2 regions of the Bacillus sp. LH1 genome follow, and region 2 is predicted to be linked to the other one. Evidence: riboswitches for the same ligand, from Rfam matches in the RefSeq annotation. Region 2 holds a riboswitch; the other holds the start of a gene.
What was found. Region 2 has a riboswitch for cyclic di-AMP ahead of ACX9TM_RS09790 (APC family permease). Riboswitches for the same ligand answer to the same signal wherever they lie in the genome.
Positions count from the first base shown of each region.

Region 1: linked by a shared signal. The riboswitch ahead of ACX9TM_RS03925 (hypothetical protein) and the one ahead of ACX9TM_RS09790 (APC family permease) in region 2 are both predicted to bind cyclic di-AMP.

Region 1 is NZ_CM175007.1:760,764-765,681, forward strand. Features, by position in the region: gene thiG (thiazole synthase) at 1-682, shown strand, start outside; gene thiF (thiazole biosynthesis adenylyltransferase ThiF) at 675-1,694, shown strand; gene thiD (bifunctional hydroxymethylpyrimidine kinase/phosphomethylpyrimidine kinase) at 1,710-2,522, shown strand; cyclic di-AMP (ydaO/yuaA leader) riboswitch at 2,608-2,755, shown strand; gene ACX9TM_RS03925 (hypothetical protein) at 2,849-3,235, shown strand; gene ACX9TM_RS03930 (hypothetical protein) at 3,249-3,482, shown strand; cyclic di-AMP (ydaO/yuaA leader) riboswitch at 3,743-3,888, shown strand; gene ACX9TM_RS03935 (SipW-dependent-type signal peptide-containing protein) at 3,985-4,089, shown strand; gene kdpF (K(+)-transporting ATPase subunit F) at 4,089-4,166, shown strand; gene kdpA (potassium-transporting ATPase subunit KdpA) at 4,186-4,918, shown strand, end outside.
Region 2 is NZ_CM175007.1:1,848,852-1,853,769, forward strand. Features, by position in the region: gene ACX9TM_RS09775 (hypothetical protein) at 1-759, opposite strand, end outside; gene panE (2-dehydropantoate 2-reductase) at 935-1,879, shown strand; gene ACX9TM_RS09785 (hypothetical protein) at 1,943-2,071, opposite strand; cyclic di-AMP (ydaO/yuaA leader) riboswitch at 2,212-2,357, shown strand; gene ACX9TM_RS09790 (APC family permease) at 2,502-4,328, shown strand.

The DNA.
Region 1 (4,918 bases), 1.1 Mb from region 2:
TGACGTTTCTGAAGCTGAAATTTTAACGTTTGCAGTACGTCGTATGGATATCTTTGATGCAAAGCAACCTAATTTATTAGAGAAACTTGATGTGAAAAAATATACGTTATTACCAAATACAGCAGGAGCAAAAAACGCTGAAGAGGCTGTTCGTATTGCAAAATTAGCAAAAGCTTCTGGGCTTTGTGACATGATAAAGGTAGAAGTTATTGGTGATGATAGAACGTTATTACCTGATCCGGTAGAAACATTAAAGGCATCTGAAATGTTACTGGAAGAAGGATTTATCGTACTTCCGTATACATCTGATGATGTTGTATTAGCACGTAAATTACAAGAGCTTGGCGTGCATGCGATTATGCCAGGAGCATCTCCAATCGGATCAGGACTTGGTATTGTAAATCCATTAAATTTGAGCTTCATTATTGAACAAGCGACAGTACCAGTTATCGTTGATGCCGGTATTGGTAGCCCAGCTGATGCGGCATTTGCAATGGAATTAGGAGCAGATGGCGTGTTATTAAATACAGCTGTATCAGGAGCAAAAGATCCTATTAAAATGGCACAAGCAATGAAATTAAGTATTGAAGCAGGCCGTTTAGGATTTGAAGCAGGTCGCATTGCACGTAAGCGTTGTGCAACTGCAAGTAGTCCTTTAGAAGGAATGAGCGTAGTTGAATAATCGATATTCTCGCCAAGAACTATTTTCTCCAATTGGAGAAGAAGGACAGCAAAAGATAAGAGAAAAGCATGTGCTTATTATCGGTGCAGGTGCATTAGGTAGTGCAAATGCAGAGATGTTTGTAAGAGCAGGTGTTGGCAAGATAACAATTGTTGACCGTGATTATGTAGATTGGAGTAATTTACAAAGACAACAATTGTATGCAGAGAGCGACGTAAAGAATAATCTTCCAAAAGCTATAGCGGCTAAAAAACGTTTAGAAGAGATTAATAGTGATGTAACAATAGAAGCTCTCGTTCAAGATGTAACAGCTGAAGAGCTAGAAGAACTTGTTATAAATGTTGATGTAATTATTGATGCGACTGATAATTTCGAAACGCGCTTTATTGTAAATGATATATCACAAAAATATTCTATTCCATGGATTTACGGTGCATGTGTAGGTAGTTACGGTCTTTCTTACACAATCCTTCCTAGTAAAACACCATGTTTATCATGTTTATTACAGTCGATTCCGCTTGGCGGGGCAACATGTGATACAGCGGGTATTATATCACCTGCTGTATCTCTTGTCGTTTCTCATCAAGTAACAGAAGCTCTTAAACTGTTAGTAGAAGATTACGAATCACTTCGAGATGGGCTTGTATCGTTTGATATGTGGAAGAATGAGTATTCATGTATGAATGTGCAAAAACTTCGCCAGCATAATTGTCCTTCATGCGGAGAGAATGCATTATATCCGTATTTAAATAAAGAAAACACATCAAAAACAGCAGTTTTATGCGGGCGAAATACAGTTCAAATTAGACCACCTCATAAAGATGAAATGAATTTTGAACAATATAAAGAGTTGTTGGAAGGTCGTGTAAATGATTTAAATATAAATCCATATTTACTATCATTTTCTGTTGAAGACAAGAGGTTAGTAGCCTTTAAAGATGGCCGTGTGCTCGTACATGGAACGAAAGATATAAGCGAAGCAAAAACAATTTATCATCGCTATTTTGGATAGAAAAGGATGAGTGGGATGAAAGTGAATAAAGCTTTAACAATTGCAGGGTCTGATAGCGGCGGCGGTGCTGGAATTCAGGCAGATTTAAAAACATTCCAAGAGCTTGGTGTATACGGAATGACGGCTATTACGGCAATTACTGCTCAAAACACGCTTGGCGTTCAAGGGGTATATCCTGTTCCATTAGAAGGTATTACAGAACAGCTGAATTCAATTGGTACGGATGTAACACCAGATGCAGTGAAACTAGGAATGTTATTTAGTAGTGAAATAATTCAAATTGTTGCAGAACAAATTAAAAAGTTTGGCTGGAATAATATTGTGCTAGATCCCGTTATGATTGCAAAAGGCGGTGCATCATTATTACAGCAAGAAGCAGTTCAAGCATTAAAAGAATATTTATTACCAGTAGCAACTGTTATAACACCGAATGTCCCAGAAGCAGAAGTGTTAACTGGGGTGGAGATTCATAATGTTGAAGATAGTAAGGAAGCTGCAAAAGTATTGCACAAATTAGGTGCTAAATATGTGCTTATGAAGGGCGGACATGCAGAATATCAAGGGAATGAAGTAATTGATTTCCTCTTTGATGGAGAAGAATTTATTGAGTTTAGAAGCGAGCGAATTCCTTCAAAGCAAACGCATGGAAGTGGGTGTACATTTGCTTCAGCGGTTACAGCAGGACTTGCGAAAGGATACTCAATTGAAGATGCTGTTCAAGAAGCAAAACGATTTATTAGTATAGCAATTGAAGAGCCATTGAATATTGGTAGTGGTCATGGACCGACGAATCATTTTGCGTATAAAGTGAATAGAACGCGTGTATAGATAAGTGAAAAGCCAGTTTTATAACTGGCTTTTTTTCTGTTTACTTTTTCAAAATACAGGAGTAATATATCAGCCAGAATACATTTTTTTGTAAACGCTGAGTCCAATTATATGGAGCGGAGGAACCAATTTGTGCAGTGTCACTAGGGGTGAATCTTTCAAGTTTGAAAGTAGGGCTACTCTCAAAGTCCGAATCCGACAGCTAACTTCGTAAGCGTCTTGAGAGAGGACGGTGCCATGATGGATACATCACTTCATCGATCTGATTAGTATAGGGGAATATCAATCTATGTTTGATTTCTTTTATACTAAGGAGGATGAGGTACATGGAACTAACACTTATTTGTGTTGGAGAAGAAAGTAAGGTAAATAGTTTAAGAGATTTAGTATCATTTCAACATGAGTTAATTATTTTTACAGCAAATGAAGAGATAGCGGCTGAAGTTAGGAATTGTGGGTTTGATTGGACTTATAGCTGCAGTAAGGAGCAGGACTTTACTAGTATTTGTGAGTGTATTAAGAAGGTGATTTTACTAGGGGATGAGCTTCCAATCGTTAGTTTTTTCACAGAACACATTCGCTTTTCTTTTCAAGCACCTATTACTGTTGTTACAAGGAATAAACGATATCCAGCGAGGCTCTATGAAACAATTGGAGCTAAGTTTGTCGTGTTTACAAATTGTGATAATATTTCTTTTTTATTTTTTGAATAGGGCGGGGGAAGAAATGATGAAGGTACTATTACTTGGAGATATAGCAAATCGTTGGGCAGTATCGGTAGAGCGAGTTCAAGAATTGGTTCAGATCGATCCCCTTTTTCCAGGGCCGTATATTATATTACCATCAAAAGATGCTTTGTATTTAGAGGTAGATATTACCGAGTATGAGCAGCTACATGCAGAATTGACACAAGTTTATATTCGCGGGAGAAATTTACGTGCATTTTTACGAGGAGAATAAAGGTTGAATAAAAAAGAGCGAATGCTGAGTGCAACAAGCTATGCACTTCATGTCATTCGCTTTTTTTATTTCATATTTAAAAGGTCATTTTTAAGAAAAGAAAAGAGAAATAAAGAAAATAGATGAAATAACAGTAATAATCTTCAATGTAAGCGTTTAAATGAATGTAAATATTATTATTTTCAGTAATTTACCCCTTTACAAGTGAAATATAGAGGAGTATATTTACTCTCATAAATCATTCATAAAATTTCCAAAAAAACCTAAAATCGCTGAGTTCCAGAAATGGAGCGGGGGAACCAATTTTGTGCATCGTCACTTGGGGTGAATCTTTCAGTTTTGAAAGTAGGGCTACTCTTTAGGCCCGAATCCGACAGCTAACCTCGTAAGCGTTTAGAGAGGAGGTTTACTTTTTGTTGTTCATTTTTTGAACACTGAGTAGAGCTCAGTGTTCTTTTTTAATATTTAAATGGTAAATTTTAACAAAAAGAGAGGGATAGTTATGTTAGATGTTGTAATGGTCGGGATTTTTATTTTATTAGTTGCATCGATGGCAAGTCTTGCAAGTTGGTCAGATAAAGTTGTGAAAGAAGGAAAGCAATCATGATGATTGTCTTATCGGTTATTGTCGCAGCAATTACAGTGTATTTAGTGTATGCATTATTAAATCCAGAGAAGTTTTAATTAGGGGGAATCATTCATTATGATTTGGGTTGCAGTCATTATTACAATGCTCTTGTTTATTTTAGTAGCAAAGCCAACGGGGATTTATTTAGAAAAAGCTTTTCAAGGTAGCAAAACGTTAGATAAAGTATTCGGGCCTTTTGAAAAACTTATTTTTAAAATTACGGGTGTAAAAGCATACAATCAAACGTGGAAACAGTACGCATTATCATTAGTTTTATTAAATGGATTTATGATCGTTGTCGTATACTTCATTTTCAGATTACAAGGTGTGCTGCCGCTAAATCCAGCACATATTGAAGGGATGGAGCCTACGCTCGCTTTTAATACAGCGATTAGTTTTATGGCTGATACAAATTTACAGCATTATAGCGGTGAAAATGGTTTATCCTATTTATCACAATTAATCGGGATTACATTTTTAATGTTTGCGGCACCAGCAACGACATTAGCGCTCGTTATGGCTTTTATAAGAGGACTTGCTGGAAAAGAACTTGGTAACTTTTTCGTTGATTTTACGAGAGCGTTAACGAGAGTGTTTCTTCCTATTGCATTTATTGCGGCACTAGTTTTTGTCGCACTTGGCGTACCACAAACGTTAGATGGGGCGGTTACAGCACAAACGATTGAAGGTGCAAAGCAAAGTATTTTACGTGGACCTGTTGCATCATTCGTTTCCATTAAGGAACTTGGAAATAACGGCGGTGGATTTTTCGGAGCAAATTCTACGCATCCTTTCGAAAATCCAGGAC
Region 2 (4,918 bases):
ATTTGCGCTCACATATGGCTTACCATCACTTGTTAATCCGGAAAGACTAGAAGTACGATAAACATCCACTTCATTAAGCTCCATACCTTCTTTTAGTGACAATAAAGTTTGGACGTACATTCTTTGGTCTTCGAAGAAAGGGAAGGTTTGAAAGTATGAACTTCTTAATCTCTTCTTTTCAAAGAAATCAGTTACACCATGAAATAAATAACCAAAAATGAATTTTTCAACTTGGGAATACTTTTTTCCGTTACATTCAATACAAATAGTCTCATTTGTATCATTTTTAGTTTCAAGTACACGGAAGCGAGCAGCGAATTCGATTGCTTCAGATAAAGTCATGTTTGGAGCAGTGTTTACTTCTGTTCGAATTGTTAAGAAGCCAAGTTCATAAGGACAAAGTGTGACATCAATAGAGTGTATCTTGAATGGAATTGAAATAAGGTTTGTTGTTAAATGTCCAGTTAAGTTAAGGTCCTTTGAATAACGTTGCAAGCCCTTTTGATGCTCTGAGTGAGGAAAGAGAATTTTATTTGTAAATGAAAGATAGTATGCTTCCATATTTTGATGTGAAACTTTAAACTCCCCATAATATGTATTTTCATCATCGAGATGATCGAGCCGAAAAGGACGAAAATCGTTTTTTTGTAAGAAAGGGAACATCTCTTGTTCATATCCAGCTTTAAACGAAAACGGGAATATAAATTGAAATATAGCTGTTGCTACACCTTTTTCCTCAATTGATTGTATTGCCTCCATCTACATTGTGTCCTTTCCATATATGCTATAGAAACAACATGCCCAAATTTATTTGAAAATAACCACTCTTTTATACTCAATTGAGAGTGAAAATTCAGCTTATTTAGCAGGGAACATGTATAATGTTATGTATACTAAAAGTTATAAAATTGTATTTTGAAAAGGGGGATGCTGTATGCGGATTTTAGTATTAGGCGCTGGTGGAGTCGGAGGATTTTTTGGTGGCAGATTAGTCGAGAAGGGAGAAGATGTCACGTTTCTTGTTCGTAGTAAACGGAAAAAACAATTAGAGGAAAGAGGACTTGTAATCCGAAGTGTTAACGGGGATTTTTCCTTCCGACCGAAATTAATAACGAAAGAAGAGCGAACTTCTCCATTTGATGTTATTTTATTTTCAACAAAAGCGTATCACTTAAACGAGGCAATTCAAGATTTGAAGCCGTTTGTTGGCGAAAATACTGTAATCATTCCATTGTTAAATGGTATCGCTCATTTATCGCTATTACAAAAAGAATTCGGCGAAGAAAAAGTAATTGGCGGTTTATGCTTTATCGAGACGACGTTAAACGATCAAGGAGAAATTGTACAAACCAGCGCTGCCAACAGACTTGTGTTTGGAGAAATTAAGTCTCAAAATTCAGAGAGAGTAAAGCATATTTCTAAAGCATTTTCAGGTACGAAATCTAGTTTTGTTTTAAGTGAAAATATTACGCAAGATATGTGGCATAAATATTTATTTATTACTGTAATGTCAGGTGTGACAACGTTAATGCGTGCACCAATTGGACCAATCCGTGAAAGTGAAGGCGGCCGTGATTTTATCCGTAATGTGTTTGAGGAATCTGTACAAATCATGAGAGTATTAGGAGCTCCAGTAAAGGCTAATATTGCCCAGGAACATATGAAAACGATTGATAAAATTTCGTATGATATGAAGTCATCAATGCAACGTGATATGGAAAAGGGTTCGTTTATTGAAGGGAAGCACTTGCAAGGATATTTACTGGATGTAGCAGAGCAATTTTCTATAGCGGCACCATTATTAGGCACTATATATCAAAATTTAAAGGTGTATGAAGAGATGACCTTTAACAGATCTGTAATAGAATTAGATGTATGAAAAAATAAAAAAGATAGCAATATATAAGTGTATTGCTATCTTTTTTATTTTTTGTATGACAAATTATTTATTTCTTTTCGTTCTATCTGTCAAATTTATTTCCTGTTCACGTTTACCATATAACTGATTAATTTCATTTGCTACTGCATCTAAATATGAATCGGAAAAAATAGGCTTCTTTTCTTTAGACATATGGGTCTCCTTTGCGGATTTTTTAGTATTCATTATGTATATTTCTCAGTGGATTATGCGCAATCATTTTAATTTTTTTCTTATTAAAAATTTTTGTTTACTTTTTGAAAATAAAGGAGTATTATAATCCACAGTTTCAATTTTCTAAATCGCTGAAACCGCATGGTACGGGGGACCCGTTTTTACGGATTAGTACATAATCCGATGGGGTGAATCCTTGAAAAGGTAGGGCTACTCATAGGCCCGAATCCGACAGCTAACCTCGTAAGCGTTATATTGAGAAGGAAGGTGGAGCTTGTGCGACAAAAAAAATAATGTCTACAAGTCTATTTCGCTATGGCTTGTAGACATTTTTTGTTTTCTGAGGAAATCGTTTACTGGCTGTAACAAGCAGTAAAGTTCGTACAAAATTATTGGAGAGTGGACAGCATTGGTTTCATCTATTAAAAGATTTTTAATTGGAAGACCGTTAAAATCAACGGAGCTTGGAGAACAGAAGCTTAATAAAACGAAAGCTTTAGCTATTTTATCTTCTGACGCATTGTCATCAGTTGCTTACGGTCCAGAGCAAATTTTAATTGCTTTAGCAGGTGTTGGAGCGATCGCTTATTGGTATTCCATTCCGATCGCTGTTGGGGTATTAGTATTATTGACAGCCCTTATTTTATCTTATCGTCAAATTATTTTTGCTTATCCGCATGGCGGGGGAGCGTATGTTGTATCAAAAGAAAATTTAGGGATGAATCCAGGCTTAATTGCTGGAGGATCTTTATTAGTTGACTATATTTTAACTGTTGCGGTAAGTGTGTCCGCTGGTACAGATGCAATTACGTCTGCATTTCCTAGCTTACATGCACACAACGTAATTATTGCGGTTATATTTGTTATATTAATTACGATCTTAAATTTAAGAGGAGTAACGGAATCAGCTTCCGTTTTAGCATATCCTGTTTATTTATTCGTTTTAGCATTATTTATATTAATTGGTGTAGGCATATATAATATTTTAACTGGTCATGTTTCACCCACTTTACATGCGCCGATTGGTACACCAGTTGCAGGGATTAGTTTATTTTTATTACTAAGAGCATTTGCATCAGGTAGTTCTGCTTTAACAGGTGTTGAAGCAATTTCAAATGCAATTCCGAACTTTAAAGATCCTGCGCCAAACAATGCTGCAAAAACATTGCTTGCAATGGGTGCATTACTTGCTGTGTTATTTTCAGGAATTGTGTTTTTAGCCTATTATTACGGAGTGACTCCGAGTAAAGAAGTAACAGTTGTTTCTCAAATTGCTGAACAAACATTTGGACGTAATTTCATGTACTATTTCATACAAGGTACAACAGCTTTAATATTAATTCTTGCTGCTAATACAGGTTATTCTGCATTTCCTTTATTAGCGGTTAACCTGGCAAAAGATAAATTCATACCGAGAATGTTTACGATTAGAGGAGACCGTCTAGGTTACTCAAACGGTATTATTATACTTGGAGTTGCTTCGATTATTTTAATTGTAGCTTTCCAAGGACAAACAGAACATTTAATTCCACTATATGCAGTAGGTGTATTTATTCCATTTACACTTTCTCAAACAGGAATGGTATTAAAATGGCTTCGCGAAAAGCCTGAAGGATGGGCTTTAAGATTAACGGTTAATTTAATTGGTGCAGTTATTAGTTTTATCGTAATGAGCATGTTCTTTTTAACTAAATTTGCACAAGTTTGGTCGATTCTTATTTTCTTACCAGTTATTATCTTCTTATTCCATCGAATTAAGAAGCATTATGATGCAGTGGGTGATCAATTAAGTTTAAAAACTTGCGAGCCTCTTATTCCGATTGAGGGGAATGTAATTGTCGTTCCTGTAGCAGGTATGACGCATGTAGTAGAAAATTCATTGAACTATGCGAAGTCTCTTTCGGCAGATCAAGTTATCGCTGTATATGTTGCTTTTGACAGAGAAGAAGAAAAGAAATTTGAAGAGAAATGGAAGAAGTGGCAACCTGAAGTAAGGCTTGTTACATTACATTCTCATTATAGAAGTATTATTCAGCCGCTAACGAAGTTCATTGATACAGTGCAATATAAGGCAAGTGAATCGAATTACCGCGTTACGGTCGTTATACCACAGTTCATTCCGAAAAAAGGTTGGCATAACATTCTTCATAATCAATCCAGTTTACTCATACGTGCGTATTTACTTTATAAAAGAAATGTTGTTATTACGACAGTTCCATATCATTTGAAAAAATAAGAAGATTTTTTAAGGATAGTTTCATGAAAATGAAGCTATCCTTTTTGTGTATATGCTATGCATAATTGCATATGGATTTAAAAATTATATTAATATAATTTTATCGGTTATTTGCAAGTAGTGTTTTCTGTTGTGATATGTAGATATTTCAATCGATAAAGTGAATCGGATTATATTTTGAAATAAGGACATGAAAGCTTGAAAATAAAGGGAATGAAAATACTTCTTTACGTTATATAAACAGCTGTGTTTAAATGACCTTACAGTACAAAACTTATATGAAAACAAAACGAAATTTCATATTTACGTATGTTGTTTAGTTTAAAATGAATAATATTTTTATGTAATATATTCACTGTGTGAATGTGGGAATTTCGATGAAATAGAAAATTTATACAATATTATTCATACTAAACACATATGAAAAGTTTTATAACAATAAGTAAGTACTGTAGCAATAACAGTTGGGAGAGATGGTTCATACATAGATCACGGTGAGAACGTTCTCTATTTTAACCATCTCAAATTATGGGCAAGAAAATAGAATAATAAAATGCGATAGTAATAGTTGCTAATACATAGGAGGAGTT